DNA from 2 places in the Flocculibacter collagenilyticus genome. Region 1 is predicted to be linked to the other one. Evidence: riboswitches for the same ligand, from Rfam matches in the RefSeq annotation. Region 1 holds a riboswitch; the other holds the start of a gene.

What was found. Region 1 has a riboswitch for thiamine pyrophosphate ahead of thiC (phosphomethylpyrimidine synthase ThiC). Riboswitches for the same ligand answer to the same signal wherever they lie in the genome.
Region 2: linked by a shared signal. The riboswitch ahead of HUU81_RS03485 (TonB-dependent receptor) and the one ahead of thiC (phosphomethylpyrimidine synthase ThiC) in region 1 are both predicted to bind thiamine pyrophosphate.

What each region holds. Positions count from the first base shown of each region.
Region 1 covers NZ_CP059888.1:3,663,107-3,678,809, reverse strand. Annotated here, with positions in the region: gene prsT (XrtA/PEP-CTERM system TPR-repeat protein PrsT) at 1-1,252, opposite strand, end outside; rRNA gene HUU81_RS16320 (16S ribosomal RNA) at 2,036-3,576, shown strand; tRNA gene HUU81_RS16315 (tRNA-Ile) at 3,673-3,749, shown strand; rRNA gene HUU81_RS16310 (23S ribosomal RNA) at 4,066-6,949, shown strand; rRNA gene rrf (5S ribosomal RNA) at 7,178-7,292, shown strand; gene HUU81_RS16300 (MFS transporter) at 7,899-9,275, shown strand; gene HUU81_RS16295 (DUF2058 domain-containing protein) at 9,359-9,901, shown strand; gene HUU81_RS16290 (TraB/GumN family protein) at 9,907-10,815, shown strand; gene HUU81_RS16285 (hypothetical protein) at 10,890-11,699, opposite strand; TPP riboswitch at 11,991-12,091, shown strand; gene thiC (phosphomethylpyrimidine synthase ThiC) at 12,300-14,225, shown strand; gene thiE (thiamine phosphate synthase) at 14,215-15,703, shown strand, end outside.
Region 2 covers NZ_CP059888.1:802,510-818,212, forward strand. Annotated here, with positions in the region: gene HUU81_RS03440 (XrtA/PEP-CTERM system exopolysaccharide export protein) at 1-452, shown strand, start outside; gene HUU81_RS03445 (XrtA system polysaccharide chain length determinant) at 518-2,128, shown strand; gene HUU81_RS03450 (XrtA-associated tyrosine autokinase) at 2,125-3,198, shown strand; gene HUU81_RS03455 (hypothetical protein) at 3,279-4,898, shown strand; gene HUU81_RS03460 (XrtA/PEP-CTERM system-associated ATPase) at 5,341-6,408, opposite strand; gene HUU81_RS03465 (MerR family transcriptional regulator) at 6,647-6,829, shown strand; gene HUU81_RS03470 (phosphotransferase) at 6,948-8,060, opposite strand; gene pnuC (nicotinamide riboside transporter PnuC) at 8,088-8,759, opposite strand; gene HUU81_RS03480 (hypothetical protein) at 8,813-9,067, opposite strand; gene HUU81_RS03485 (TonB-dependent receptor) at 9,211-11,304, opposite strand; TPP riboswitch at 11,477-11,620, opposite strand; gene HUU81_RS03490 (GNAT family N-acetyltransferase) at 11,709-12,167, opposite strand; gene HUU81_RS03495 (M48 family metallopeptidase) at 12,299-13,120, shown strand; gene HUU81_RS03500 (SDR family NAD(P)-dependent oxidoreductase) at 13,159-13,887, shown strand; gene HUU81_RS03505 (amidohydrolase family protein) at 14,015-14,902, shown strand; gene HUU81_RS03510 (MDR family MFS transporter) at 14,948-15,703, opposite strand, start outside.

The sequences.
Region 1 (15,703 bases):
CATCGTCAGATGCCACTTTGATAACGCCTGCATGTAATAAGTTTTCAGGGGTGCTGTTTAAGCTGGTTGCCTTTTTAAGATAGCTTTGTGCAGAGATTAAGTCTCCACTGAATGCAAGCCTTACACCTGTATTCGCTAATAAGTCTGCGTCACTTTCTGAAATGTCTGTTAAATTTTCAACGGTGCTTTGGGCGTCAGTGATATAACCCAATTGCAATTGTAGGTAAGCGTATAGGCGATGTAGTTTGTGTTCTTTGGGCAAGTTCACTATTGAATTAGAGAGGTAATGATAGGCTTGCTCAAGCTTATCTAATTTATAAGCAGAAATACCCGCCAATATTCTTGTAACTGGAGTTTGAAAGCTATTTTGGTGCGCTTTTTCTATATGATTTAGTGTTTCTTGATAGTTACCTTTATTAAACTCACTTTGACCTTTTAGGAAATTAACAAAACCATTATTCGGTAACCGTTGTAATAACGAAGCAATCAGTGTGTTTGCTGCTTCTGTTTCACCTAATTCGAGATGAGTTTGTGCAAGTAATAACTGTGCTCGCAAGTCGAAAGGCGTTAACGCTTTATACTTTAGTAGTGCGTCTCTTGTGGCAGCATGATTGTTATTTGTGCGATGAAGTTGTGCTTGCAGTAACAATGTATGCGCATGTTCCGGCTGCTGAGCCAAAATGCCTTCGGTGATACTAATAGCCTCATTAATAGCCTGTTGATGTTGAGCAACATATGCTTGTGCTAATCGTGTATGCAGAGATTCTGTTGATATAGCTTTGGCATTGTTAAACGTATCCATTGCATCTTCGAGCTTATTTAATGCTAAATGAGATATGGTTTGGTACAAGAAAATGATATTTTGCTGTTCAGGCGTGAGATTATTAAGTGTTTTAGAATATGAAAGGATTTCGGAATAATTATTTTGCAGATACATCGCGTGGACGATTTTGATTGAAATGTCATCTGCAGGATAGCCGAGCTCTAGTGCTTTAGTTAATTCTTTTCTGGCTGGCTTAGCTTGACCCAGCGTTAAATAGGTAGAGCCTAATATGTATCTTGCGCTGGCGTTTTCCATATCGGCTTTAATTGCATTCTTAAGCTCTAAAATAGCAGCTTGATTTTTTCCTTCATCTAATAGCGTTTGGGCATTAGTAATATATTCTTGAGGAGTTTTATTATTACAACCCGATAATATAGTCATTAAAGTGAAAGATAAGATAGCAACTTTCGGCATCTTAAGGCTTTTCATATTCAACTCCATCCTGAGATAAAACCAACAACAGTAAATCACTGTCGTTTAAAGTCATTGTTTGCTGGTAGTGTAATGCTCCAGTTTGCTCTTTAGTAAATAACATATCAAGTCACTAATAAATAAAAAATATAATGATATAACGTTTATATAAATAATCTGTGACCGACACAGGTATAAAGAGGGAGAGGCGAAGCAGATAATGTGGATTAAACCACCTAGCCCTTAATATACAAATAATAAATATAAAGATAAATACTGTTCGTGTAGGGTAAATCAATGACTTAAACGCTGTTCTGGTTAACAAATAACCGAACAAACAAAAAAGATAAAAAAGTACTTGCGCTGTTTTTAAATCTCCCTATAATGCGCCTCCACACCAACGGGGAAGCAAGCAACATCAGCCAAACCAAACGGTTTAACAAGCACTAAGTTCAAACGTTAAATCAGGTGCCAAGGTTAACCAGTTAATCGAATTTGAAAGAGTGAAGTTTTAAAAAAACTCCTCAAAAAATAAATTAGATTAACTGCTTGACTTTGAAAACGGAAAGCGTAGAATGCGCATCCCGCTTCGAGCTAAACGGTAACAAGTTACCAACCAGCACCAAGCACTGTTCTTTAACAATTTGTAATCAATCATCTGTGTGAGCACTCACAATAGAGATTAGAATCTAAGAGCTTCGGCTCAATACGATATTTAAATCTCAATAGTTTTGTAGAGTGACTCAACAGTCAATATATACAGAATTCATTGAGCTGAAACTTCGGTTTCAACAAAACTTTTAATTGAAGAGTTTGATCATGGCTCAGATTGAACGCTGGCGGCAGGCCTAACACATGCAAGTCGAGCGGTAACATTTCTAGCTTGCTAGAAGATGACGAGCGGCGGACGGGTGAGTAATGCTTGGGTATATGCCTTAAGGTGGGGGACAACAGTTGGAAACGACTGCTAATACCGCATAATGTCTACGGACCAAAGTGGGGGACCTTCGGGCCTCACGCCTTAAGATTAGCCCAAGTGGGATTAGCTTGTTGGTGAGGTAATGGCTCACCAAGGCAACGATCCCTAGCTGGTCTGAGAGGATGATCAGCCACACTGGAACTGAGACACGGTCCAGACTCCTACGGGAGGCAGCAGTGGGGAATATTGGACAATGGGCGCAAGCCTGATCCAGCCATGCCGCGTGTGTGAAGAAGGCCTTCGGGTTGTAAAGCACTTTCAGCGAGGAGGAAAGGTTGTCAGTTAATAGCTGTCAGCTGTGACGTTACTCGCAGAAGAAGCACCGGCTAACTCCGTGCCAGCAGCCGCGGTAATACGGAGGGTGCGAGCGTTAATCGGAATTACTGGGCGTAAAGGGCACGCAGGCGGTTAATTAAGTCAGATGTGAAAGCCCCGGGCTCAACCCGGGAACTGCATTTGAAACTGGTTAACTAGAGTACGAGAGAGGAAAGTAGAATTTCAGGTGTAGCGGTGAAATGCGTAGAGATCTGAAGGAATACCGATGGCGAAGGCAGCTTTCTGGCTCGATACTGACGCTCATGTGCGAAAGCGTGGGGAGCAAACAGGATTAGATACCCTGGTAGTCCACGCCGTAAACGATGTCTACTAGCAGCTCGGTTCGTCAAGAACTGTTTTGCGCAGCTAACGCATTAAGTAGACCGCCTGGGGAGTACGGCCGCAAGGTTAAAACTCAAATGAATTGACGGGGGCCCGCACAAGCGGTGGAGCATGTGGTTTAATTCGATGCAACGCGAAGAACCTTACCATCCCTTGACATCCAGAGAACTTACTAGAGATAGTTTGGTGCCTTCGGGAACTCTGAGACAGGTGCTGCATGGCTGTCGTCAGCTCGTGTTGTGAGATGTTGGGTTAAGTCCCGCAACGAGCGCAACCCCTATCCTTAGTTGCTAGCAGGTAATGCTGAGAACTCTAAGGAGACTGCCGGTGATAAACCGGAGGAAGGTGGGGACGACGTCAAGTCATCATGGCCCTTACGGGATGGGCTACACACGTGCTACAATGGTAGATACAAAGGGCAGCAAGACCGCGAGGTGGAGCGAATCCCATAAAGTCTATCGTAGTCCGGATTGGAGTCTGCAACTCGACTCCATGAAGTCGGAATCGCTAGTAATCGTAGATCAGAATGCTACGGTGAATACGTTCCCGGGCCTTGTACACACCGCCCGTCACACCATGGGAGTGGGTTGCTCCAGAAGTGGTTAGCCTAACCTTCGGGAGGGCGATCACCACGGAGTGATTCATGACTGGGGTGAAGTCGTAACAAGGTAGCCCTAGGGGAACCTGGGGCTGGATCACCTCCTTACCAAAAGATTCGACGCTATTGTCGAGTGTTCACACAGATGATTAGATTACAAAATCAGAGCAAAGAACAATCCCTCCTTATCGGAATGGGTAAAATAGGCCTGTAGCTCAGCTGGTTAGAGCGCACCCCTGATAAGGGTGAGGTCGGCAGTTCAAGTCTGCCCAGGCCTACCAACTATTCTATTGAATCGCACTAATTCAAAAGTAAATGTTCTTATCAAGAATCTTTACTTTTGAGCTTCTGCTCAAAACTGCTCTTTAACAATGTGGAAAAGCTGATAATTAAATCCAGCGTATGAATAACTGAGCAACAGGCAACTGTTGATTCATACGCTAATGACGTAAATGTCACTCTATTTGGTGGTGTCGCAATTGCGATTATCAATCAATTACTCATAGAGCGTCGTTATTAATCATAACGACATTGTCCATCTTTGGACAAAACTAGCGCATACTAACACAAAGTTGGTCAAACAATTTTGGGTTGTATGGTTAAGTGACTAAGCGTACACGGTGGATGCCTAGGCAATTGGAGGCGATGAAGGACGTGTTAATCTGCGATAAGCGTGGTTAAGGTGATAAAAACCGTTATAGACCACGATTTCCGAATGGGGAAACCCACCTGCTTGCAGGTATCTTATAGTGAATACATAGCTATAAGAGGCAAACCCGGAGAACTGAAACATCTAAGTACCCGGAGGAAAAGAAATCAACCGAGATTTCGCTAGTAGCGGCGAGCGAACGCGAATTAGCCCTTAAGCAGCTTACAAGTCAGTGGAATGTGCTGGAAAGCACAGCGATACAGGGTGATAGCCCCGTACACGAAGACGAATTTGTTGTGAAATCGAGTAGGTCGGGACACGTGATATCTTGACTGAATATGGGGGGACCATCCTCCAAGGCTAAATACTCCCAATTGACCGATAGTGAACCAGTACCGTGAGGGAAAGGCGAAAAGAACCCCTGTGAGGGGAGTGAAATAGAACCTGAAACCGTGTACGTACAAGCAGTGGGAGCCGACTTGTTCGGTGACTGCGTACCTTTTGTATAATGGGTCAGCGACTTATATTTTGTAGCAAGGTTAACCGATTAGGGGAGCCGTAGGGAAACCGAGTCTTAACTGGGCGTCGAGTTGCAAGGTATAGACCCGAAACCCGGTGATCTAGCCATGGGCAGGTTGAAGGTGCAGTAACATGCACTGGAGGACCGAACCCACTAACGTTGAAAAGTTAGGGGATGACCTGTGGCTAGGAGTGAAAGGCTAATCAAACCGGGAGATAGCTGGTTCTCCCCGAAAACTATTTAGGTAGTGCCTCGAGCGGACACTTACGGGGGTAGAGCACTGTTTGGGCTAGGGGGTCATCCCGACTTACCAACCCCATGCAAACTCCGAATACCGTAAAGTGATACTCGGGAGACACACGGCGGGTGCTAACGTCCGTCGTGAAGAGGGAAACAACCCAGACCGCCAGCTAAGGTCCCAAAGTGTATGTTAAGTGGGAAACGATGTGGAAAGGCTCAGACAGCCAGGAGGTTGGCTTAGAAGCAGCCATCCTTTAAAGAAAGCGTAATAGCTCACTGGTCGAGTCGGTCTGCGCGGAAGATGTAACGGGGCTAACATGCCACCGAAGCTGCGGATTCACCTTTTAGGTGAGTGGTAGGGGAGCGTTCTGTAAGCGGTTGAAGGTGAGTCGTAAGGCTTGCTGGACGTATCAGAAGTGCGAATGCTGACATGAGTAACGATAATGGGGGTGAAAAACCCCCACGCCGGAAGACCAAGGGTTCCTATCCCATGTTAATCAGGGTAGGGTGAGTCGACCCCTAAGGCGAGGCCGAGAGGCGTAGTCGATGGGAAACAGGTTAATATTCCTGTACTTGTTATTATTGCGACGGAGGGACGGAGAAGGCTAGGTGAGCGTGGCGTTGGTTGTCCACGTGAAAGTGAGTAGGCTGTCGGTTTAGGTAAATCCGGACTGACACTAGGCTGAGACACGAGACGACACTCTACGGAGTGGAAGTCATTGATGCCCTGCTTCCAGGAAAAGCTTCTAAGCTTCAGATAATAACGAATCGTACCCCAAACCGACACAGGTGGTCAGGTAGAGAATACTCAGGCGCTTGAGAGAACTCGGGTGAAGGAACTAGGCAAAATGGTACCGTAACTTCGGGAGAAGGTACGCCGCTGTCGGTGATTGGACTTGCTCCATAAGCTGACGGCGGTCGCAGAAAATTGGTGGCTGCAACTGTTTATTAAAAACACAGCACTGTGCTAAATCGAAAGATGACGTATACGGTGTGACACCTGCCCGGTGCCGGAAGGTTAATTGATTGGGTTAGCGTAAGCGAAGCTCATGATCGAAGCCCCGGTAAACGGCGGCCGTAACTATAACGGTCCTAAGGTAGCGAAATTCCTTGTCGGGTAAGTTCCGACCTGCACGAATGGTGTAATGATGGCCACGCTGTCTCCACCCGAGACTCAGTGAAATTGAAATCGCTGTGAAGATGCAGTGTACCCGCGGCTAGACGGAAAGACCCCGTGAACCTTTACTACAGCTTGACACTGAACATTGAGCCTACATGTGTAGGATAGGTGGGAGGCTTTGAAACCATGTCGCCAGATATGGTGGAGCCAATCTTGAAATACCACCCTTGTATGTTTGATGTTCTAACATTGCTCCATTATCTGGAGTGTGGACAGTGTCTGGTGGGTAGTTTGACTGGGGCGGTCTCCTCCCAAAGAGTAACGGAGGAGCACGAAGGTTGGCTAAGTACGGTCGGACATCGTACGGTTAGTGTAATGGTAGAAGCCAGCTTAACTGCGAGACAGACACGTCGAGCAGGTACGAAAGTAGGTCATAGTGATCCGGTGGTTCTGAATGGAAGGGCCATCGCTCAACGGATAAAAGGTACTCCGGGGATAACAGGCTGATACCGCCCAAGAGTTCATATCGACGGCGGTGTTTGGCACCTCGATGTCGGCTCATCACATCCTGGGGCTGAAGTCGGTCCCAAGGGTATGGCTGTTCGCCATTTAAAGTGGTACGCGAGCTGGGTTTAGAACGTCGTGAGACAGTTCGGTCCCTATCTGCCGTGGGCGTTGGATGATTGAGAGGGGCTGCTCCTAGTACGAGAGGACCGGAGTGGACGAACCTCTGGTGTTCGGGTTGTCACGCCAGTGGCATTGCCCGGTAGCTATGTTCGGAATCGATAACCGCTGAAAGCATCTAAGCGGGAAGCGAGCCTCGAGATGAGTCATCCCTAGAACTTTAAGTTCTCTAAAGGGTTGTTGAAGACTACAACGTTGATAGGCAAGGTGTGGAAGCGCTGTGAGGCGTTAAGCTAACTTGTACTAATTGCCCGTGAGGCTTAACCATACAACACCAAAGTTGTGTGAAGCGCTAACGAGATTGATTGATAGACATCAATTGAGTGACACTGATTTAATTATCACTGGAATTGTTATAACAATTTCCAGTATGACCTCTATTCATTGAGGCCTTGCTTTTCCAGTATTGTGGGATGAATTTATCAACTACATCCATGTAGTTGACCCTAACGGGCCGCACTAAAGTGCGTTAAATTTTGTTCCAAACAAAATTTTGCCTGGTGACAATAGCGTTGTGGAACCACCTGACTCCATTTCGAACTCAGAAGTGAAACGCAACAGCGGCGATGGTAGTGTGGGAGATCCCATGTGAGAGTAGCACATCGCCAGGCTCCCTATTAAAGAAACCCGTTCACACTGTGAGCGGGTTTTTTGCTATGTGGGGTTTGTAATTTAGTATTTAGCATTCAGTAAGTGGCATGCCTCATTTAGCATTTAGCGTTAAAGACTCGCTATTTAGGCGCCAGTACTTAGCAAATATGTACTTATAAATGCGTATTGAGCGCTCAGTACTAAGCTGTATATATTTAGGAATAGGTATTTAGAAATAAGCTAGCTGAACACGCTGACTAGTCCGTTGGCTCTGTTGCGGCTAAGGAAAGTGAGCAGGCTATTGGTGTGACTTCCATGTCTCTGCTACTTCTAACAGCACAGGTCTAGCATGAATGGCGGGGTTATTTTTATTCAAATACACGCAGGTGATTCGACATAGAGCGATGTTTAAATCATACAGAATCTTGGCCTTTCATTAGCCTAAGTTGGTATAAATAGCTGTATCACCTTAGCATTGCTACATTTCATATCTTTATCATTTTGAATGAGCGGTTTAACTTTCAAGATCACTCTGATTATTTAATCTTTATATTTTAGCCAGCGCTTGCATCCTTCCCTATAAATCTCGTACTGTAATCATACCATTATGTTATTGGTTCGTAGATATGTCAGACATAGATGTCAATACAACAACGATAAAACCTGAAACAACTGCCGCCCCACCTACTGATAAGAACGAATCGACGTTATCGTTTTCTGCTAAGCAAAAATGGCTAATGATGTTTAGCTTGGTCTTTGCTGGCGAAATTATTTTTAGCTTGCCATTTCATGTAGCTCGTTTTTTTCGTCCAACTGTTCTAGATGTTTTTCAACTGAGTCACGCCCAGCTTGGTGATATATTTGCGATTTATGGGGTTACAGCAATGCTTGCTTATTTTCCAGGTGGAGCATTAGCGGACAAATTTAGCGCGCGTGCACTACTGATCACTTCATTATTTTTGACTGCCATGGGTGGGCTAGTTTTTATGACGGTGCCAAACGCATTCGTGTTAGCTGTTCTATACGGTTATTGGGGCATTACCACTATTTTTTTATTTTGGGCGGCACTGCTAAAGGTCACTCGCCTATGGGGTGGTGATGATGATCAAGGAAAAGCTTTTGGTTTGCTTGATGGTGGTCGAGGATTGATTGCAGCAGGTTTGGCTTCACTAATGGTGTTATTTTTTAGTTCTCTCTTACCTGATGATTTAGCGGCTATTTCAGCCGAACAGCGAATATATGCACTACGATCGGTTATTGCACTATATAGTGCAGCTACTTTATTGGGTGTAGTGTTTGTGTGGTTATGGGTACCAAAAATGCAAATAAAGCGCCTTCACTCTACTCGGCAGTCGATGCAGGGGATCAAAGAAATTATTTCCAAGCCTCGAATTTGGTTGCAAGCCATTATCGTTGTAATGGCGTATACTGCCTATAAGTCACTCGACTTTTATGCAAGTTACGCAGTAGAAGTATTGGGGATGAATGAAGTTTCAGCTGCTCAATTAGTAAGTAATGCTGCGTATTTAAGAGTATTTTCAGCCATTGCTGCCGGTTATTTCGCCGATAAGTTCAGTGCAGGAAAAGTGATTATTGCTTTATTTATTAGCTTATTAGCCACTTATCTGTCACTCGCATTATTAGGAGAGCAAATAAGCCTGCACACTCATTCTGGTATATTTGTGTTGGGTAGTAATATTTTAGTGTCATTTGCTGCTGTATATGCACTACGTGGCGTTTACTTTGCATTGTTACAAGATGTTGGGGTAAAAAAGGCATATACGGGAACGGCAATTGGTGTGGTATCGGTAATAGGCTATACCCCAGATGTATTTTTAGGTTCGGTTGCTGGTAGGGTTTTAGATGCTAACCCAGGCGCTACTGGCTATTACCATTTCTTTTTAATGTTGTGTGGTGTGGCTATTGTCGGCATAGTGGTTAGTGCGGTGTTATTGTATTTTAATCAAAAGCAATCTACAGCCAGCGAAAAAGTGTCATGCTAATGTCTTTGGATAGACTTGCTAAGTTGTTACAATGCACAAATGTCACGATTGTTAAAATAGATTTAGTTTAATAGGTATATATTATGGGCTCTTTAGCTGACCAATTACTTAAAGCGGGTTTGACCACGAAACAAAAGGCTAAGCAAGCCAACACTGCGAAAAGAAAGCAGCAAAAGCAACAACGCAAAGGTAATGTAGCCGTTGAAGACGATTTAAAGAAAGAGATTGAGCAGGCTAAACAAGCAAAACTAGAGAAAGATCGTGAACTAGCGGCGCAGAAAAAAGCTGAATTAACAGCAAAAGAAAATAAAGCCGCGGTAAAGCAAATGGTGTTACAACACCATATCAAAGACAGTGAAGGCGAAAGTGTTTTTAACTTTACTTATGATAATAAAGTAAAAGAGTTAAAAGTAACGGAGTCACTTCGTAATAGTTTAGCTGCGGGTACAGTTGGTGTGTGCGCTGTTGATAAAGAGTTTTATTTATTACCAGCAGAATTAATTCAGCGAATTGCTACACGAGATGATTCAGTCATTGCCTGCTTACATGATCAAGATGATAACCAAGTACTCGATGAAGACGATCCGTATGCAGATTATGTTATCCCAGATGATTTAATGTGGTAGATATTATGCCTTTACTTAATCATCTGATAAAACGTCATCTGCACACCTTTAGCCTTGCATTTTTTGCATTCATTTTTGTCATTGTTTCCTTACAGGCGAGTGCTGCACCGGCTATTTGGCAGGTGAGTAAACACGGCCATAATAGCTATTTGGTAGGCACTGTGCATATTGGCGATGCCAGCATGCAGCAGTTAGATCCTAAGATTACTCAGTTAGTGACACAAACAAAACAACTTGCTGTTGAAGTCGATATGAGCCGCTTATCAGATGCTGACATGATGCGTATTACCGAGCTGAAAAGTCAGTTACCTGCAGGAAAAACACTAAAACAGTTACTCTCTCCTACTACCTACAAGAAAGTACAACATTATTTTTCCCAAGCAGGCTTACCTATAGCTGCATTTGAGCATAAACAACCTTGGATGCTAGCGCTCACATTAGCATCAATCGAATTTGCTAAGGCGGGGTATTCCCCGCAATACGGTGTAGACAGCAAAATCATTGCAGAAGCGAATACGCTAGATAAGCCTATTATTAGCTTAGAAACATTTGAGCAGCAACTTGGCTTTTTTGATGCGTTCAACGGTAAACATGGTGAAGCCTTTTTGCTTGATGGACTAAATGAAATTGAGCAAATTGAGAACATGACTAACCAGTTAGTCGAAAGCTGGAAAAAGGGCGATACCGATACATTGTTAAGCTTATATCAAGCGTCTATGCAGCAAACTGAATTTGATAAAAAAGCCGAAGACATTCTGTTAAAAGATAGAAATCTACGCTGGTTTGCTAAGCTAGAGCCTATGTTTAGACAACAGCCCACATTGGTTGCAGTAGGAGCCATGCACTTAATTGGCGATAAAAGCCTTGTTCATATTTTTAAAAATGCAGGTTGGAAAGTAGTTAGAGTACAATAGCTTTGAGGCTTTGCGAAAAGAATAACCTGAGCCGCGGCTATTACATGTTCCCCGCTCAGGTTAACGCTTATTATTTAGTAGCGCTTTCTACTTGTGAAAAATAATAAAACAGATGTTACAAGCAACCAAGTTGGAGGCTCAGGAATAGTTTGTGGCGGGTTGAAGTTGAATGTACCTACGCTTTGATAACTTACAAAACGTTGATCCAGCGCTGTCGATGAACCATCTAAAAGGCTTTCAAAGTTAGCTTGATGATATGCTTCATTCCTGAAGAGTGCATCTTTACCACTATTGGCGTTTAACAAATGAGAGATATCTGAAAACGAAATAGTACCGTTTTGATCAAAATTAAACGCAGAATGTTGTGCACTTGTATTATCAATATTAATTGATAAGTGCTCAAGATAGAACGAAGCATGAGACTCGACGCCAGTACTGGTTAATAAATCTTCATCGATATTGTAACCAAATTCAAAAGCGACTTCTGACAGTGCACCTTCAGTAATTGTTGACTGAGTTTGATCGTATTCCCCTTTAACTCTCATTCTAAAATACCAAGGCGTGGTATAAGAAAAAAATGGTGTAATAAGGCTCGACTCTAAAGTCTGTTGAAAGGGGGAGTTGATACTCGTCATATCCAAGTTATACACGCTCCACCAATCACCATTGCTTTGTGAATGAAAAACAGGCTGTAAATTATTTTCATTCAGTGTCAGTGTTGGTGAGTAAGTAATATCACCATTGAAGTTGCTGTCTTGGCTACCGTTTTCATGTCGAGTAAAAGAGTCAAAGTTAAAGGTTAACAGGCCAGCTGTAGCTGTATGTGTGCTGATTATTGCCAATAACGAAAGTGTGGCAGCTAAAATCCAATTATTATTTTTCATTAGTTATCCATTTTTTGTTAATTAAACGACTTAATGCACGCCCGTTGGTTTTTTAATCTAAGTCATGCTCTATTTAAATCACTTGGCATAAATATATTCAACGCTGTTACACCCACCAATTATGGGGCGCACTGTACTTTCCAATGTTTTATTGTACAACGACTTACTATGTTCCCATTTTTAACAATATGAATTTCATTATAATTTAATTTTTCATACTTGCTTCATAACTGAATATCAGCTATAAATCTGTCAACTTGATTTGGCAACATTATTGTGCTGAATTTTTATGAAATCTTGTCGGAGCGCCTAAATAGGCTGAGACCGTGAAAACGGGATCCGTTGAACCTGCCCGGGGTAATACCTGCGAAGGAAACAAGTAAGAATAGATAGTTCCGTTTTTATTATTGTAAATATAAGTAGGTTAAAATGACACCTGCTGACAATAATGCTGTTTATCTATTTCACCTATCTTGTGATCGATGGCCAACACTAAACAGAGTCGTATACTATACCTCGTTTGTTTAGTTGTTAGCTTAATAGCGATTAATTCAACGTTACTCGACAAGCAAATTCTTAACTATAAAAAAGTGAGTTTGCATGTCTATACATATACAATCTTCAACTAACACCACTAATCCAGAAAAGCTGTCACGCCGTCAAACGCGTCAACAAGCTCAAACCTTTTTAAATGAACTAAGTGGTGAAACTTGGCCAAGTTCAAAGCGCACATATTTACCGGGGTCGCGCTCTGACATTCAAGTAGCAATTCGTGAGATTATTCAAACACAAGGGCGTAATAGCAATGTCATTATGACTGACGCGCCAAGTGCCTCTATTAACCCCCCCATTCCGGTATATGACACCTCAGGGCCTTATGGCGACCCGAATATCAATATTGATGTGAGCAAAGGTATAAAAGCTATACGCCAGCCATGGATTGAAGAACGTCAAGATTGTCAGCGCTTAAGTGACGATCAGTTAGTACGCCCTGATTATGACGATAACACGCAGTCATTAAAGCAATGTATGACTCACCAACCGAACATTTATAGGGGTAAAGCTGGGCGACGAGTTACCCAGCTATATTATGCGCGCCAAGGCATAATAACGCCTGAAATGGAGTACATAGCGATTCGTGAAAACATGGGCCGAGAGCGCATTAAAGACGAAATGCTTACTCAACAGCATAAAGGAGAGCATTTTGGTGCTAACTTGCCAGAGCAAATTACTCCAGAGTTTGTGAGAAAGGAAGTTGCTGAAGGGCGTGCCATTATTCCTGCGAATATTAATCACCCTGAAGCCGAACCAATGATCATTGGTCGTAACTTCTTAGTTAAAGTGAATGCGAATATTGGTAATTCTTCTGTTACATCATCGATTGAAGAAGAAGTTGAAAAGTTGGTATGGTCAACCCGTTGGGGCGCTGACACGTTAATGGATTTATCAACAGGCCGCGACATTCATCAAACGCGGGAATGGATAATTCGTAACAGCCCGGTGCCAGTTGGTACGGTGCCTATTTATCAAGCGCTGGAAAAGGTTAATGGCGTAGCAGAAGACTTAAACTGGGATGTATTCAAAGCCACGTTGATTGAGCAAGCACAGCAAGGGGTCGACTATTTTACAATACATGCAGGAGTGCTATTAGCATATGTGCCGTTAGCAGCTAATCGTGTGACTGGCATTGTGTCCCGTGGTGGCTCAATCATGGCGAAATGGTGCATTACTCACCATCAAGAAAGCTTTTTATATACCCGCTTTAGGCAAATATGTGAAATCTGTGCGCAATACGATGTGTCATTAAGCTTAGGTGACGGTTTGCGTCCGGGGTCAATTGCAGATGCAAACGATGAAGCACAATTTGCAGAATTAAAAACCCTTGGCGAATTAACGAAAATTGCTTGGCAATACGACGTGCAAGTGATGATTGAAGGCCCCGGGCATGTGCCAATGCACTTAGTAAAAGAAAATATGACGATGCAACTAGAGCACTGTCACGAAGCGCCGTTTTACACATTGGGACCACTGACTACCGACATTGCGCCGGGCTATGATCATTTTACCTCAGGCATTGGTGCGGCCATGATTGCATGGTACGGTTGTGCAATGCTGTGCTATGTCACCCCAAAAGAGCATTTGGGGCTGCCCAATAAGGAAGATGTTAAACAAGGCTTGATCACTTATAAAATTGCAGCACACGCGGCTGATTTAGCAAAAGGTCACGCGGGTGCACAAATTCGTGATAACGCCTTGTCAAAAGCGCGCTTTGAATTCCGCTGGGAAGATCAATTTAACTTATCTTTAGACCCTTTCACCGCCAAAGCTTATCACGATGAAACGCTACCTCAAGAGTCGAACAAAGTGGCAGAGTTCTGCTCTATGTGTGGCCCTAAGTTCTGTTCGATGAAAATTAGCCAAGACGTGAAAGATTTTGCTGACGATGCACAAGGGTTAAAAAAACACAGTTCCCAGCCAGCTAATCACACGGCAGTAGAGTTAGCGGGAGAAATCGATGATGAATGACAGCACCAACCCGTCTACAAAAATGCCAGTTATGTGGAGTGTGGCGGGTTCAGACAATAGTGCTGGTGCAGGCATTCAAGCAGATTTAAAAACTGGTCATTGCTTAGGTGCACAGGTGTGCACCATAGTGACAACAGTGACAGCGCAAAATCATCAACACGTACTTATAAATGAAACGGTATCAATAACCGCGCTGAATGCTCAGTTTACTAGCTTAATCAAGGATGAGAGCGCTGCATATTGGCCAGCCGTTATTAAAATTGGCGTAATACCCAGCGAAAAGCACCTGCGCTGTATTGTTGAAAATTTGCAGAAAGTGCAAATGATGGCCGCGCAAGACACTAACAAAGTGATGCCTTTTGTGGTGTACGATCCGGTGTTAGTAGCATCGTGCGGAGCAGAATTAGTTGCAGAGCAGCAAACATTTATTACCCAAGTGATAGCGCTGCTATTACCTTGGGTAACGGTTATCACGCCAAATAAGCCTGAACTATTGGTATTAGCACAATGCTTAAATCACGATGTAATCAATAGTACAACTCAGCCGCATCAGCCGCAAGAGCTTAGTATTAGCGCTGCAATTAACTCATTGCTCGCAACTGGTTGCAACAATGTATTACTAAAAGGTGGGCACGATGATGCATCGATAAATAACTGTGATGACTACTTATTTACACCAGAATCTACCTGGTTAATGCGTAGCAACAGAAAGCATAACTCCACAGATACCAGTGATAAAAATGAACCGATCCATTTTCGCGGCACAGGTTGCACACTATCTAGCGCATTATCTGCTGCGTTAGCGCTGGGCTTTTATGAGCAGGGATCAGTAACCGAGTCTAAGAATAATCTTGTTGCCACAAATGTGATTGATGCTGCGGTGGTGGCTAAGGCTTATATTAATCAAACCCTAGATGAAACAAACGCATACTCTCAGGTTTTGCATCATGGCGGTTGGCCAGAGCGGAGCAAAGACTTTCCTCAGTTATTTCGTTTTAATAAAACCGCTTATCTAGATTCAAAGCAACCTCATTTAACGGCGCAAGATAGCTGGTTGATGCATTCCGCTGCTTTTTTGCCTCATCAGTTTTGTGAATATACGGCCAGTGAAAAAGCGTTATACCCAGTTGTGCCTGACTTAATATGGTTAGAGAGAATGTTGCAGCTAGGTATTTCCACTGTGCAGATAAGGGTGAAAGTGCCGATTACAAGCAATAAGGCTGATGAGGATGAGTTAACACTAGAGCAAATTATTGCGAAAGCGGTAGCGCTCGGTCAACAATATAAAGCCAAAGTATTTATTAATGACCATTGGCAGTTGGCCATTAAATATCAAGCCTATGGTGTGCATTTAGGACAAGAGGATTTACAGATCGCTGACTTAACTGCCATTAAACAAGCGGGGTTACGGTTAGGTATTTCGACGCATAGCTACAGCGAACTGCTGATTGCAAAACAATTACAGCCTTCCTACATAG
Region 2 (15,703 bases), 1.1 Mb from region 1:
ATCCAGACATTTCCGGCAGTTTTACGGTTCGTCCAGACGGTATGATTACCACGTCTCTTGTTGAAGATATTCCTGTGGCGGGAAAAACACCCACAGAAGTCGCTAGGAAAGTAGAAGAAACACTGTCTAAGTTTATTCGCGATCCTGTTGTGACAGTTAGCGTAAGTGCATTTAATGGGCCTTATTCAGAGCAAGTTAGAGTTATTGGCGAGGCAACAAACCCGCAAGCAGTTAATTATGTACAAAATATGACGCTACTAGACGTTATTATTCAAGTAGGTGGATTAACAGAATTCGCTGATGGTAACGATGCGGTGGTAGTACGTATTATTGATGGTATTCAAAAGGAGTTTAAAGTTAGAGTTGACGACCTTGTGAAAGACGGTGAGATTTCTGCGAATGTAGATATGTTACCTGGCGATATTTTGATAATTCCTGAAGCGTGGTTCTAACTCACGTTTTTAACCAGTATAATAGTCGGCTGTGTAGCTACGTAATGGTGTTGTAAGGTGTATTAATGCAGGAATTAAATCAGACGATTGAGTTGATTCTCAATTATCTAAAGGGAATTTGGATAAAAAAGCGATATATCATTATCGCTAGTTGGTTAATATGTCCGATTGGGTGGGCATATGTTGTGTCTTTACCAGACACATACTCTTCAAGTGCAAAAGTATATGCGGATACGAGAAACATGTTACAGCCACTGTTACGTGGTTTAACGCTATCTTCTAATCCTGATCAGGAAGTATTGCATATTGCAAAAACGCTATTTAGTTGGGACAACTTAGAAGATATAGCACGTGAAGTTGATCTCGATGTGAGAGCAAATAATCAAACTGAGTTTGAAAAAATTGTAGATGAGTTAAAGTCGAATCTAACCCTAAGCTCTACTGCGCGTGAAAATATTTTTACTATTTCGTATAAAGGCGAGTCTCCCGAACTTGCACAGAAAATTGTACAAACAACGTTAGATAAGTTTGTTGAGAGTACCCTAGGTAAAAACCGTGAAGACTCTGATGTTGCTGAAGCCTTCTTAGATCAACAAATTAAAGAGTACGAAACGCGCTTGTACGAAGCTGAGCAGCGTTTAGCTGACTTTAAACGTAAGCAATCTAAGATAATTCCTGAATCATCTAATTACTACGAGCTACTTAAAGAAGAAAAGAAGAAGCTAGCTAATGCAACACTCATTTTGCGAGAGCTAGAGTCTCGTTATGAGTCTGCGCAAGCCCAGCTATTAGGTGAAGAGCCAGTTTTTGGGTTGTCGCCTGAAACAACAGGCCCAAGCCGAGCATCGATTACTACTCAATTCGACGCTCGTATCTCTGCGCTAGAAAGCAAGTTAGATGAGTTACTTATTCGTTATACTGATCAACATCCTGAAGTGCAAGAAACGCAGAAGCTATTAGTACGTTTGAAAAAGAGCCGAAAAGATGAGCTAGCTGAAATAGCAAAATCTATGGCTGAGTCTGACGGTACATCTAGTTATATGTACGATGATTTAAATGCCAACCCTGTTTATCAAGAAATGAAAATTACAGTGGCTAATCTTCGCAGCGAAATGGCATCAATAAAAGTGCGTGTGGAAGCATTTCAAAAGAATGTTACTGAGCTAGAAGATAAAATTAATTTAGTGCCAAGTATGGAAGCGGAACAAACAGCATTAAACCGAGATTACGGCATTACCAGAGATAAATATCAAGAGCTATTGCAACGCAAAGAATCAGCTCGACTATCTCGTGAAGCTGCAAACTCGACTGATGATGTTACGTTTAGAGTCATTGACCCACCTAAGTTACCCAAAGAGCCAAGTGGCCCAATGCGCGGCTTGTTATATACTGTAGTATTAGTAGCAGGTTTTGCAGTTGGTATCGCAATTGCGTTTATTATGAGCCAATTAAAACCCGTGGTCCTGCGTGCAAGTCAACTTAAACAAATTACTGGATTACCAGTGTTTGGTGTTGTCTCGCATACCGATGGTGATCTTATTAAGCATCAGATGCGCAGAAAGCTAATTACGTTTGCTGTTTCTTGCTCGGCAATAGTGTTTATTTATGCCACCTTAATGGCGTTTGAGTTCATATTTGGCGGTATGCCGACTCACCTTATTGCGAGGTTCTTATGAGTACAATAGAAAGAGCGTTGCAGAAGCAGCGTGAAGCGGCTGAGAAAGCAAAAAAAGAAAGCGCTGCCAAACAAACAGATAGCAAAGAAACGTCAGATGGTCAAAGCACCATTGAACGTGCAGGCCAGCACTCAGCTACAATGTCTGCCAATAAGGAGGCAAGTAGTAATGAGGTGAAAGTTGAGCAATCAACCTCACCAGCTGAACATAAAGAGCCTATGCAAAGTGCACCACCTGAGCCTGAAAGTCAGGATGTATCTGCGGATGCATTACATAATACCGGTGCTGAAAGCGTCCCAACAACTGAAGAGGTAGCAGTTAAAGACTCTAATAATCAATCTATAACGTCGGCTAATAAAAAAACGCTATTTATTGATATTGAAGAGTTAGAGCGAAACGGGTTTGTTTCTGGTTCTAGCACAAGAACGCGGGTGAATGAAGAGTTTCGCTCTATTAAACGAAAACTGCTTAATAATGCTTTTGGTCCACTGAAGGACACGGTAGAAAGCCCGAATGTGATCATGGTATCAAGTGCTACCTCGAATGAAGGTAAAACGTTTTGTGCGGCTAACTTAGCCTTATCAATTGCGCTTGAACAAGACGTAAAAGTACTGTTAGTGGATGCAGATGTAATTCGTCCTGCTTTAGATAAAGTACTTAATTTTAACGTTGAAGTTGGGCTAGTTGAGTATTTAAGGGGCAAAGAAAAGTCTGTTGAGAATATTATTTACGATACCAATTTCAAAGAATTGCGTATCATTCCTGCAGGTAATCCGCATCACTTAACGACAGAATTACTGGCAAGTGACAAAATGCGCAACTTGGCAAATGAGTTTGCCCGACGTTATCCAGACCGTATTGTTATTTTTGATGCACCACCAATGATAGGTGTGAATGAGTCAGCGGTATTAGCAACATTTTCTGGGCAAATATTAATTGTTGTAGAAGAGAATAAAACACAATTAAGTAGCTTAACTGAAGTAACTGAACTATTGCCTAAAGATAGAGCTGTAGGCTTTATTGTTAACAAAGCAATACGCAGTGCTTCAGAAAGGTATGGCTACTATTAATTCCTAATCAATAAGGTTAAATTATGCTAGGTAGCGCTTTGCTTCCTAGCATTTATTTCGGTGTTTAAGGGAATGCAATCTTGATAATAATAAAATGGAAAAAGTCTAAAGTAACACAGCATGTGTTGATGGCGATTTCTACCTTATGTCTAAGTAACGCTTATGCTGGCAATCTTGAAATTGCGCCTGCATTTGATCTTGAGTTACTTGCTTATGATGTTGATGGATCATCAACGATTAATGAATTCGCATCTCAGCCATCTCATGACAATGCGTTACAAATGCATTCTATACTAGGTGTATCTTACCAAAGCGCTCATCTTGACTCTCAACTACGAATAAAAAATCGCTATATAGAGTTAGATAAAGCGGATGATAATCGAAGCTACACTAATATAAACTTCAGAAATACACTCTCTTTTTTCTCTGATCGAGTGTTGCTCGGGCTTAACAGCCAGAAGAGTCATCGAGTCTCTGATAGCCGTTTAGGTTATTTTTCAGATGGCATCGCTTTTGATAATTTAACAGATTTAACCACTCATTCTGCCAGCCTTACCATGCGCACAAAACCAAAGGTGTCGCGTTATACCTCTTTGCAATTAACCGCGACTGATACCAAGTCGGGTGCGGGTAGCTTAGAAAATAACTCTTTTGCTATTGATGGCGCTAGCTATGGTGCTGAATTTACCGCGGGTGGCCAATTTGGCTCTAAGAGTTACTGGGGTGTGACACTTAGTAAGCGAAAAACTAAGCGTGAACGCTTTGAAGACTTCACCTCTGAAGATGCATCGATACGTTTAGGTGCGCCCATATGGGAGCGCTTGCGCTTTGTTGTACAGGCAAATCACAATGAATCATCGTTAACTGGCAATCGCTTTGGTGACAATGATCCTAACTCTACCAGTTGGGGATTCGGCTTCGAATATGGTGATATCAGGCGCTCCTATGTAGGTGTGCTTTATAATTTCCGTAACTCTGGGCAAATCGATGACGACTTTTTTAGTTATTATATCAACCTTGTTCCAAGCGAAAGAACTTCTGTTTTTGCTGAGTATACGAAGAAATACTATGGCATATCAAAACGTTTAGATGCGTCTTGGAAGCTTAAGCACTTTCGCTTAAACGCGACTTTCAATGATGATGTGACGAGTTATTCACAAACCCAATTTGCGCAAGTCGATCTTGGCTTATTTGTCTGTCCTTTTGATCAACCATTTGATATTGCGAACTGTTTTCAGCCTGACTCGATTGATTATGAATTAGCACCAAATGAAGTTAGCGCTAACTTTTTTGAGACACAGCCTGTATTAACTGAACAGGTGTTGTTACAAAAAGTCGGGCAAGTAAATATGTCATACGAGTTTAGAAGATTGACCATTGCAGCCAGCGTATTTACGACCGAACGTGACTTTTTAGAAAGCAACTTCTTGCAAGAAACGCAAGGCTACAGTGTGTCGCTTAAATGGCGAGCGGGACGACACGGCCGCTTTACAGCTACCAGCCGTTTTTCTGAAGTAGAGTATGAAAGTGAGAGTAGGGGGGATGATAACCGCTCTAACGCACTTACGTACGCCCACACGTTGTCGGCTAAGCTAAGTGTGGCATTTACTCTTAGTGAAAATGAGCGAACATCAACGACGCTAGAGAATAACTTTTCAGATAAGCGTGCCAGTTTAAAAGTAGGTTATCAATTTAGGTAACACGGTTGGATGGTTTTGCTGTATTCAAGAATGATAAACCCCATAATTGCTTATGGGGTTTATAAGTAACAAGTACTGCTTATTATTATAGCTATTTTCGTCTATTTATTATTTTCATTTATAGCAGGCTTATTAATGCCGCCGCGAAAATTAAAATGATTAGCGCTTCCTGTTTTTTATACTTGCCAGGATAAATGGACTGTCGTCGTTCGTGCATAGCCAAATTCCTTCTTTAAAATTTAACAAATACACCCTGTGTTACCAATATCCTTTTATGTCCCTTAACATAAAATGCTTCAATGCAGTCAATACTAATCACTCACCTATAGAGGCATTTTAAATTTTTGGACAAATACTAAGTTTCATATTAGAAACTAGTAGTACTAGACTCTTTTTGAAACAAGCCATAAATTTATATTCAACAATAAAACCTAATAATGGCTTACTTTGAATTTACATCAGAGTCTATTTCACTATAGCTCGTTTTGTACTTTTGTTCCAAAAGTTTGTCAACATATTGTGAAAGCTTAATCTTATGCTCAACAGAGTTATCTAAAATCTCCACCATTTCCAGCAACATTTCCTTATACCGCTGATCTGGAAGCTGCCCTGTATTTAACGTTAATACGTTATCATCAGACCCGTTATTGCTTGATATGTTGCTCATTCCATCATTCGTCAGAGGCGCAGCTTGGTGCGCCATTTCTTCACCCATCTCTTTTCTTACCGCAGCGATGGCTTCAGCATCAATGTGTTTAATATCTTCTAAGAACGCAAATAATAAAACGCGGTCAACAAAGGTATTAATTTTACGTGGAATACCTTGCGTAAATTGATAAATGGCTGAGTACGCATCGTTAGTAAATAACTCTCCTTGATCCCATCCTGCGTGCTTAAGGCGGTACTCAATATATTCAGCAAGCTCATCTTCAGATAATGAGGATAAGTGGCAAGAAGCAATAATACGCTGCCTAAATTGCTCCATATTAGGCGCTTGAATAATATCTTTTAATTCGTTTTGGCCAAGTAAGAAGCTTTGTATTAATGGTTGGCCATTGATTTGAAAGTTGGAAAGCATACGAAGTTCTTCAATTGATTCAAGCGGTAAGTTTTGCGCTTCATCAACAATAAGTAATGCTTTACGCTGCTGCGCATGTAAGCGTTTTAAAAATAATTCGATGGCATTTAAATTGGCAACTTTAGTATCGTTTTCTGGCTGAAGATTGAAGACAGCTGCGACCATTTTGACAAGATCATCAGGTGATAACTTGGGAGTCACTATTTGTTTAGCGATAACTTCATCTTTGGGGACTTGTGCAATCAAGTGATTTGCGATGGTTGTTTTTCCCGTGCCAATGTCGCCAGCAATTACGATAAAGCCTTCTGCTTGAGAGAGGCCGTACTGCAAATATGAAAGTGCGCGTTTATGTAATTTACTGGCAAAAAATACGTTTGGATCGGGGGTTAACTGAAATGGCTTTTCGGTTAGTCCAAAAAATGACTCATACATTGCTAAATCCTTTCATTTTTATCTTGTAGTATCCTAACGAATTCTAAGTTACAGGTCACTTACTCTTTATAGATATTATAGGTAGCATCCTAGTATGTGTACTCTGACTGGGTACGCAGTTGTCGATAACTTCAGATAAGTGTATTGTACGCTGCGATGCATAAAAAATTAGAAAAAGAACCGTACATAATCTATAACTAGATAAAAGGTCAACAATTATATAATTTGGAGAAAGTTTATGTCACTTATGACAACCGCCCAAGTTGCTGAGTTTTTGGGAGTGAAGGAAGTGCGTGTTGAGCGTTTAGAGCGTGAGCACTTATTAATTGCTAAAGAAAAAGATGCAAATGGCTCCCCGCTATTTGATGAAGAAGACGTGAAGCGATATAAGACTCTGGCTGAGCGTATTGGTGGTTTATAATAGCCAGACTAGCGTTATCTATTAATGTATTTAGTAGCGAGCTTAATAAGTAATTTAGTGCTCGCTCTTGATTCTTTGCTTTATCTATTATCAGGTATTTATACCAGGTATTTAAATTCTACAGTTTAATCTTCCGTAATTCCTTCATAATGACATCAAGATTATATCTAGCGTGAATATCACTTTGTTTGTTAGGGTTATGTGCATTCACTTCAGATAATACTACCCATAATATACAGGCGACGATATACAGCACTTCATATAATTCGACTTTTTCTTTAATGTCTTTTTGATTAAGTTTGGCCTGTTGGCAGTAATGCGAAATGAATTGTTCACGTTTAGCACCAGTGATTTTGAATTCGTACATTATGCAAGCCAGATCCCAACATACATCTGTAAAACAGGCGTAATCCCAATCCAAAAAAGTCACATTGATTTTTTTATGCGGATCAGTATTGTTCTGGCTAAACAGGATGTTGTAAGGGTTTAAGTCGCAATGGATGAAAGTGTTATCTTCTTTAATGATATTAAGTCTACCGTGTACTTGGTTAACAATAGCGTTTATCTCGCAGAGATCTTGTTTACTGATTCCAAAGATTAAGGTTTCATCCAATTCATTAATTTTATTCAAATCGTTTATTATGCTACTACATACATCAAACTTTTCAGGTTGCAGCAATGACGTTGATGTTTGTTTGTTGGCGGGCTTCTTAAATGTACCTTGGCCAAGCTTGTGCAGTGTCACCACAGCCTCGCGTAGTGCTGCTAAGTGCTCATCTGACAGGTTTTGCGTTAAGTGCTCTCCCTTAATCTGAGTCATTACTTGAATACTATCTTCTTTATTTGCATAAAGTATTGGTGGTGCGATGTGATTAGAAGCTGCTAAGCGTTGTAAGTGAAAACTAAGTGGAGATATCGGCTTTATTAGTTGTTTAACGATAAAATTAATAGGCTCATTCTTAGCGTATGAAGTGTGTTCATCTAGGTAAACCGCAATGTGTTGAGCCTGCTCCTCAGGAAACTGAGCCTTGATCGCGTTAATAGTGCTCGCAATTTCATGCGGGTTGAGGGCGCAACTCACGCTGTATACTTCATTCGACAACCCGTTAGAGATAGGAGATATGTCAATAACAGGAAACAGTGTGAATAAAGGATAATGGGCTAATTTTATTTCTAATTGCTTGATTGTAAACGTATTTTTGTTTTCTATTGATGTAGAAGAAAAGGTCATTATTGCTCTTGCGTGCGCATAAGCGACTTATGCCGCTTGTGCTTCCCAAGTCGCTTCTGACGCTTTGTACATTTTTCGCCAGCGCTGATAGCCAACAATGGCTAACACAGTATATAAAATAAAAAGAATCGCAGTAGGGTAGTACCCCTTCATGGTATAAATATAGATAGATACAGCGTCAATCACTACCCAGTAAAGCCAATTGTTGATTTCTTTTTTTACAACCAAATACGTTGCCATTACGCTAAAAATAGTGGTGGCTGTATCTAAATATGCAAAATCTGCGGAGGTATAGTTGTCCATCACATACCCAAGTACTCCACTCAGTAGGCAACAAATAATAATAATATGAACGTGAGTATTTAAGCTAAAAGCAATGATGGTTTCACCTAACTCGTTGTCAGACAGTTCGGTGTGGCTATCTTGATGGGTTGCTATTTTTTTGTTGTACATTGCACGCCAACTTAGCCAGCCAAATACTGCCATTCCCATGTAATAAAAATTCAGAAACGATTCCATGTAAAGCAGTCCGTTCCAGAACAACAGGGTATATATAAAGGTACTTGTAAACGCTGCTGCCCAACACCAAAGGCTTTGCTTAATAGCAAGAAGCAAATATGCTACCGCTAATCCTACAGCAATGTATTCCCAGTGCGACATCGCTGTAAAGCCTGCTAAGGTTTCGCTCAAAAATTCCATATTAGTACTTACTTCGCTTTTATTTACTTCAAATAACTCAACATATTTACGGTTTATTGGCTTGGTGTTAGATCTGCGTTGATAAATTTACAGACAAAAATATTCTTACCAAACTGCTCGTAAGACTTTTTCATTTCAGCAGATAAAACTTGCATGAGATAATCGTATTCACCAAATATTTGAGTGCTCATGGTATTGGTAATAACGGTTAAATTGTCGTGCTGATTTAAACGCTCAATAAAGCTTTTAATTGCTGGAATATAGTCTTCAGAAAGTGGGTAGTTACTGATTTCAACTGATAGATTCATATTTTAATACTCTTGTAGTTGAGGCAAACGGCACAACTATTACAGATGTTCTTAGTGTAAAGGTTAATCAATACAGACATCTGACAGTAAGTTATTACTTACTGTCAGATGATAATACGCCTATGTTACTTGTTGATCAATGGTTAAAATTGATAACTTAAGGTTAAGCCGTAAACTAATGGCTCGCCTAATTGTGTATAGGTTTTCGAAGTGTAGCCGTCGCGAGGATCGTTACCAAAATAAAATCCTCTTACTGCATAATCTGTATCCATCAGGTTTCTTGCCCAAGCCGATACAGTGACATCACCTAAATCATAAGCTAGCTTAAGGTTAATCAGGTTAATGTTTTCTGATTTTTGATCATGACTGTCTGAAAAGAAAAACGCATCTTTACCTTCAACACCCAGTGTAAGGTAGAAAAATTCGCGAATGTTGTAATTTAAACCCACTGAGTATTGATAGCCTGGCGCGTGTGCTTGCTCCCGACCTGTTTTGTCGTCACCGTCTGCGGTAACGAATCCGTCAATCTCAGTGTCTAACCAACCTAAGCTGGTATTTATGCTAATTGCTTTGGTTAATTTGTAGTCTAGTTCAGCTTCTAAACCGTAGTTAGTGCCTTCCGTTGCATTGTCGTAGTAACCAGTAAATGCCGCACCTTGATTAATCCAGCTTTTAAGCTGCATATCGTCACGCTTCATATAAAAAGCAGCAAAACGAAGTGCTAAATCGCCTGAAGTGGATTGGCCTTTAACGCCAAACTCTGCACTTAATAAGGTTTCAGGCTCAAAGCTAATGTGATCAGCTAATACCGTTTGATAGTTGCCTAAGCCACTATTCTTAAACTTACCTAGAGCATCGCCATTAATTCCGCCTGCTTTATAGCCTCGGGTTAAGCTGGCATATAACATTGTTAGGTCAGATACTTGGTATTCAACCGCAAGTTTACCGCCCCACATAGTATCAGACAGATCTTCTACAATAAGGTTAGAATCAACATAATCGCCTCCATTGCGTTCAACACGTAAACCAGCAATGACCTTTACATCAGCGCCAATTGGATGTGCTAATTGACCATAAATCGCAATATTTTGTGTGTCGTATTGGCTAGTAAAGTCGGCTGCTTGCCATAAATCCCAATTCCAAAAATCACGCTGTAAATCTACATCGCGACGTTGAGCATACATACCCACTGTCCAGTTGGTGTAGCTTGCTGATGGATTGGTACTTAAACGTACTTCAAAACTTGCATCGTCACGATTTCTAGAATAATAATCAGTGGTTGAATAACCGTCTTCATGAATACCAACATAGCTCCAGTCTTCGTCATAACCATAAACTAAGTCAGAGTCGCTAATACTGGCGTTAATATATAAGTTAAAGCGAGACCAGCCCGTGTAGTTTGCATTGAAAGCGTATGCGTTTGTTTTTTGTTGATCAACACCTGGCTCGTCAGAAAGTGTCGTGCGGTTATTGTCTAGTGAAAATGCGTCGTAGCCATTATCAATATCAATGTAATGAGCAACAAAGCCTAGCGTTAAATCAGGTGTAGCGTCTACTCTTACTTTAGCGCGACCCACTAACTCGTCAATGTTGTTAGTGTCATCACGATTTAAAAATGTGTTTTCTATATAGCCGTCACTCTTATTACTATTAAGCGATATATTTACAGCGCTATTGTCAGTGATGCCATTGCTATACGCTGCACCAATTTGACGGCTGTTATAGTTACCACTGCCTAGTACTACTTGACCACTTTGGTAATCGGTAGGTGTCGCAGACTCCATATAAATCATGCCGGCCAGTGCATCTGAACCAAAACGAGTGCCTTGAGGGCCGCGGTATACTTCTACCTGTTCGATATCAAATAAATTGGCAGCAGCACCTAATCCAGAGTAGTTTATACCGTCAACAACAATGCCTACTGATGGATTGATTGGATCTACAAATTGGCTGCGCAGACCAACCCCGCGGATTTGGAAAAACTTTGCTCTTGATGCGCCTGACGAGAAATTAACGTTGGCGACAGAGTTAAGCGCATCTTCTAAGTGAATAGCATTGCGTTTTGCTAACTCTTCTTCATTTAGTAAGCTCACACTGGTACTTAGTTTCTCTACAGTGACAGGGTTAAACTCGCCTTTAACTGTAATACGCTCAATATCTTCTACTTGAGTATCAGCATAAGCAGGAAAAAGGGCAGAGGATAAAGCAACAGATAGCAAAGTTAGTTTTGGTTTCATTAATTTGGATCTCATTATTGTATCTAAATTGAGATCCGGATGTGACGAGTGATAAGGTGTATTTTATACCAACATAACCATTTGCTAAGAATTAACTTATATTGGCGTTGACTTATCTTTAAAGTAAGTACTAACACACTTTTGAGTATTGAGGCTAAATTACAGAAAATTGCACAATACTTAACACCATTCCTCCGCCAGCGTTAACCGGATCAGGTTCAAAGGGTTTGTGATGACAATTTTCACATCTCAGCTTAATCGCAATATTGATAATTAACCAATTATCGCAACTTCATAAGCACCCCCTGGTAAGCGAGCTAAATTGTACAGCGCTTTCACTAAAAGTGGAACCACACTAAGCAGTTAAACCTTAAATGATATTTCGCTAATTAGCGCATTATGCATTAACCTTGCGGCAGACGTTCCATCCCAATATGAGGGATATTATCTTCAAGGTACTCTTCACCAAGGCGGACGAAGTGATATTTTTCATAAAAATGCTGCAAATGTGATTGCGCCGAAATGTGGCAGGTATGCTTTGGCCAAGTTTTTTCTAATGTAGTAACGCCTAATGCTAATAGTTGATAACCCAATCCTGAACCGCGATTGTCGGCTGATGTTGCGACTCTGCCAATGCTTGGCATATTTTCATAAGTGGTATTTGGTGGCAGTATACGTAGGTATGCAGCACAGGTATCTCCTTCCATCGCGAAAATATGAAGGGTATCAGGATGAGTATCAAAATTGTCTAAGTCTGGGTAGTAACAGGTTTGTTCTACCACAAATACGTCAATTCTTAATTTTAAAAAGGCATATAACTCTTGGGTAGAGAGTTGATTAAATGGTTTCACGCACCACTGCATTTTATGCTCCTTAATGCACATCAGGTTCAGTATTTTGATCATTAGCTGCTATCATACACAGCACCATTTTAGACAACAATTTCTGATAGCATATTTATTAGCACTCACGTTGTATTTAGTAAGGCAGTTAATTGATCGAGTATGTATTAAAGCGTTCTCATAAACGTAGAACCTTGGCCATTCAAGTAAAGCGCGGACAAGTGCAGGTAAATGCGCCAACAGCGGTGAGTGAGCAATTTATCGCGCAATTTGTGCAACAAAAGGCGCTGTGGATAGCTGAAAAAGTTCAACAGTCGTTACTGCTTATGCAAGAAGCCGAGCAGTTTCAAAAAAGTTATAAAAGCGGTGAGCGGTATGATTACTTAGGCAAAACGTATCGGCTTAAGATAGCAGTCTCATCACGCTATCGTATTGACTGGCCTGATCATCATGTATACGAAAATGATTTACACGAAAATCATTTACTAGAAAGTCACTTATTAGAAAATCGTTTATTAGAAAAGCGTGAGCGAGAGAGCCAAACTACACAGGAGCTGGAGCAGGAGCAGGAATTAGTGGTGTCTGTCCCCTCAAAATTTATGTTATCAGAAGAGCAATTAAGTGGTTATCTTAGTAAAAAAATTCCAGAAAGTTATCGACTACGCGCACAAGCGGTTATCACTGAACGCGTAGAATATTATGCGAGCGTGATGCAATTAACCCCGTCTAAATTACAATTTAAGCGCTATAAACGACGCTGGGGAAGTTGCAGTGCAGCAGGTGTAGTCAGTTTTAATTGGTTACTCATTATGGCGCCGCTGTGGGTCATTGACTATGTTGTGGTACACGAGCTTTGCCATTTAAAAGAAATGAATCATTCAAATAAATTTTGGCGCTGGGTAGCGTGTTATTACCCAAACTATGCTGACGCAAAACACTGGCTACAAACTAACGGCCATAGCTTGCAAGTTTAGGTTAACAGACCCTAGTATTGACATAAAAGAGAAGAATAATGAAAAAAGTATGTGTAGTGACAGGTGGTTCGGCTGGTATCGGTTTGAGCGTGGTGAAAAAGTTTCTGGCTGAATCATACCAAGTATTTAATTTAGATTTGCAGCCGGGCGAGTATGGTGAATTTATAAAATGTAATGTGGCAAATGTTGCCGAAGTTGAAAGTGCAATAAACACCGTTCTTAATATTGCAGGAGGCATTTCTACGCTTGTTGCCAATGCCGGTATTTATTTTTCTGGCAACTTAGAAAACACCACAGAAAGTGACTTTGATAAAGTTATGGCCGTGAACGTAAAAGGCACTTATGCCACCTTGAAAGCGGTATTGCCATCAATGCGAGAGCAGCAAGCAGGCAGTATTGTACTTATGTCGTCAGACCAAGCGTTTGTCGGTAAGCGTAATTCATTTGCATATAACATGAGTAAGGCAGCAGTTGCTGCAATGGCAAAAACAACCGCACTAGATTATGCCGAATTCAATATTCGTTGTAATGCGGTATGCCCTGGCACAATAGAAACACCGCTTTACCATCAGGCCATTCATAATTACTGCCAACGAAGCGGAGCTGATAAAGACGCGGTATACCGTGAAGAAAATGCTCTGCAACCGATTGGTAGGGTAGGGCAGCCAGAAGAAGTGGCTGAACTGGTTTACTTTTTAGCGAGTGAAAAAGCCAGTTTTATTACTGGCAGTTTGCACTCAATTGATGGTGGTTATACTACCCAATAACAGGTATTGTATATTTTCTTATTGGATAACCAGTCCTTTGAAGTAATAAAAGAAAGTTCAATAAGTGTTTGATATAAAAATTAAATGTTTATAAGAATAACTAAATACAACAAAGGAGCTTACTGTAATGCAGATTGTTGATCCTCACCTTCATTTAATTAATGTAAAGCAAGGCAAATACGATTGGTTACAGTTAAATAATCCCCCTCATTGGCCTTTAAAGTCGCACATTCCGCATAATGCTGACGAAGCAGCCATCACACTTAGTGCGCCCTTTGAACTCAAAGGGTTTGTGCATATTGAGGCAGGTTTTGATAACAACGAACCGTGGCGAGAAATCGATTGGTTAGAGCAGCATTGCAAATTACCGTTTAAAAGTATCGCTTATGCAGACTTAAGCTCTATTAGCAGCATTCAAACAATAAAGCGTTTATGTAACTATCAATCCGTGGTTGGTATTCGTCATATTCTAGACGAAGACGCGGTACGTTTGTTAAGTAAAACCAGTTTTAGAACAAGCTTACAGTTTATGGCTGAACAAGGATTAATGTTTGAAGCACAATTGAACTTAAGCGACCAAAAAGCGGTAGCGTTGCTCGCAAAGGTTATTAAAGAAACTGCGGGGTTAAAAGTCACAATAAATCATGCAGGCTTTCCGTTCCATGGAGCGACGGACTGTTGGCAAGCGGGTATTGAAACGTTAGCGCAGTTTTCACGGGTGGCCATAAAGTGCTCAGGTTTAGAGATGATGGAGCAACCTTACACAATTCATGGACTACAACGCATTTTGCTCAGCCTCATGGCGTACTTTTCAGAAAATAGAGTTATGCTTGCCAGTAATTTTCCTGTCTTAACCATGGCAATGGGTTATCAAAATTTTTGGCATTTGTGTGCCGAATTAGAGTTTGACGAGTTCATACTAAATAAGCTTATGTTCACTAATGCGCAACAATGGTACGACATTGACTTTGCTGCCGTACCAGAAGCCAAATTAGAAACTCATGGTTATGCTTAATACTGCATAGCCATGAGCATATTATAGTGTTCACACATTCTTCTATTATTGAAGGTCGGCTTCGCCGTTGATGCTTTCAGTGGCTAAATTGTCAAAAACAGGGCGTTTGGCCGAGTTAATTAAATGATATAAGCCAAATACAGCTAAACCTAATACGAATGTAAATCCGTAAAGAATGGGGCCACTTAAGAATGAGAGAATGACACCACCAATATAGGGGCCGATTGCGAATCCGATTGAATAGAAAGCGGCAGCGCCAAAGTACACCCCTTTCATGTGTGGTGGTGCAATCCTGTCAATCTGAATATTCATATTAGGAAATAAAATACTTTCGCCCAGCGCCAAAATAAAAACAGCAATAATCCATCCCGCATACCAATCAATAGGATTAAGTGCAAATACCAGTTGGGATAAAGTCAGCAAACCCATGCCAGAATAAATTCTTTGATTCAACGTCCAACCAGCCATTAATCGCATCAGAATGAACTGAAAAACAATAATTGTAATGGCATTGGTAAACAACAGCACACTGATTAACTCAATGACCTCAGGCACGCCTTCACGTGAAAGATATTGCACTAATGACGTATCTACATGAGAGTAAATAAACATCACAATAATGTTGGCAAGTATTAATAGTAAAAACACATGATCTTGAAGCAGGATTCGACATGTTTGCCTTAATGATGCAGTGTTAACATGCTGCTGAGTCGCTTGGTATGCCGTATGTTTAAAGGTATACATTACTGCTATTGTTAATACAAAAAAGATCCCAGCTGTCATATTAAAGGTAGATTGTTG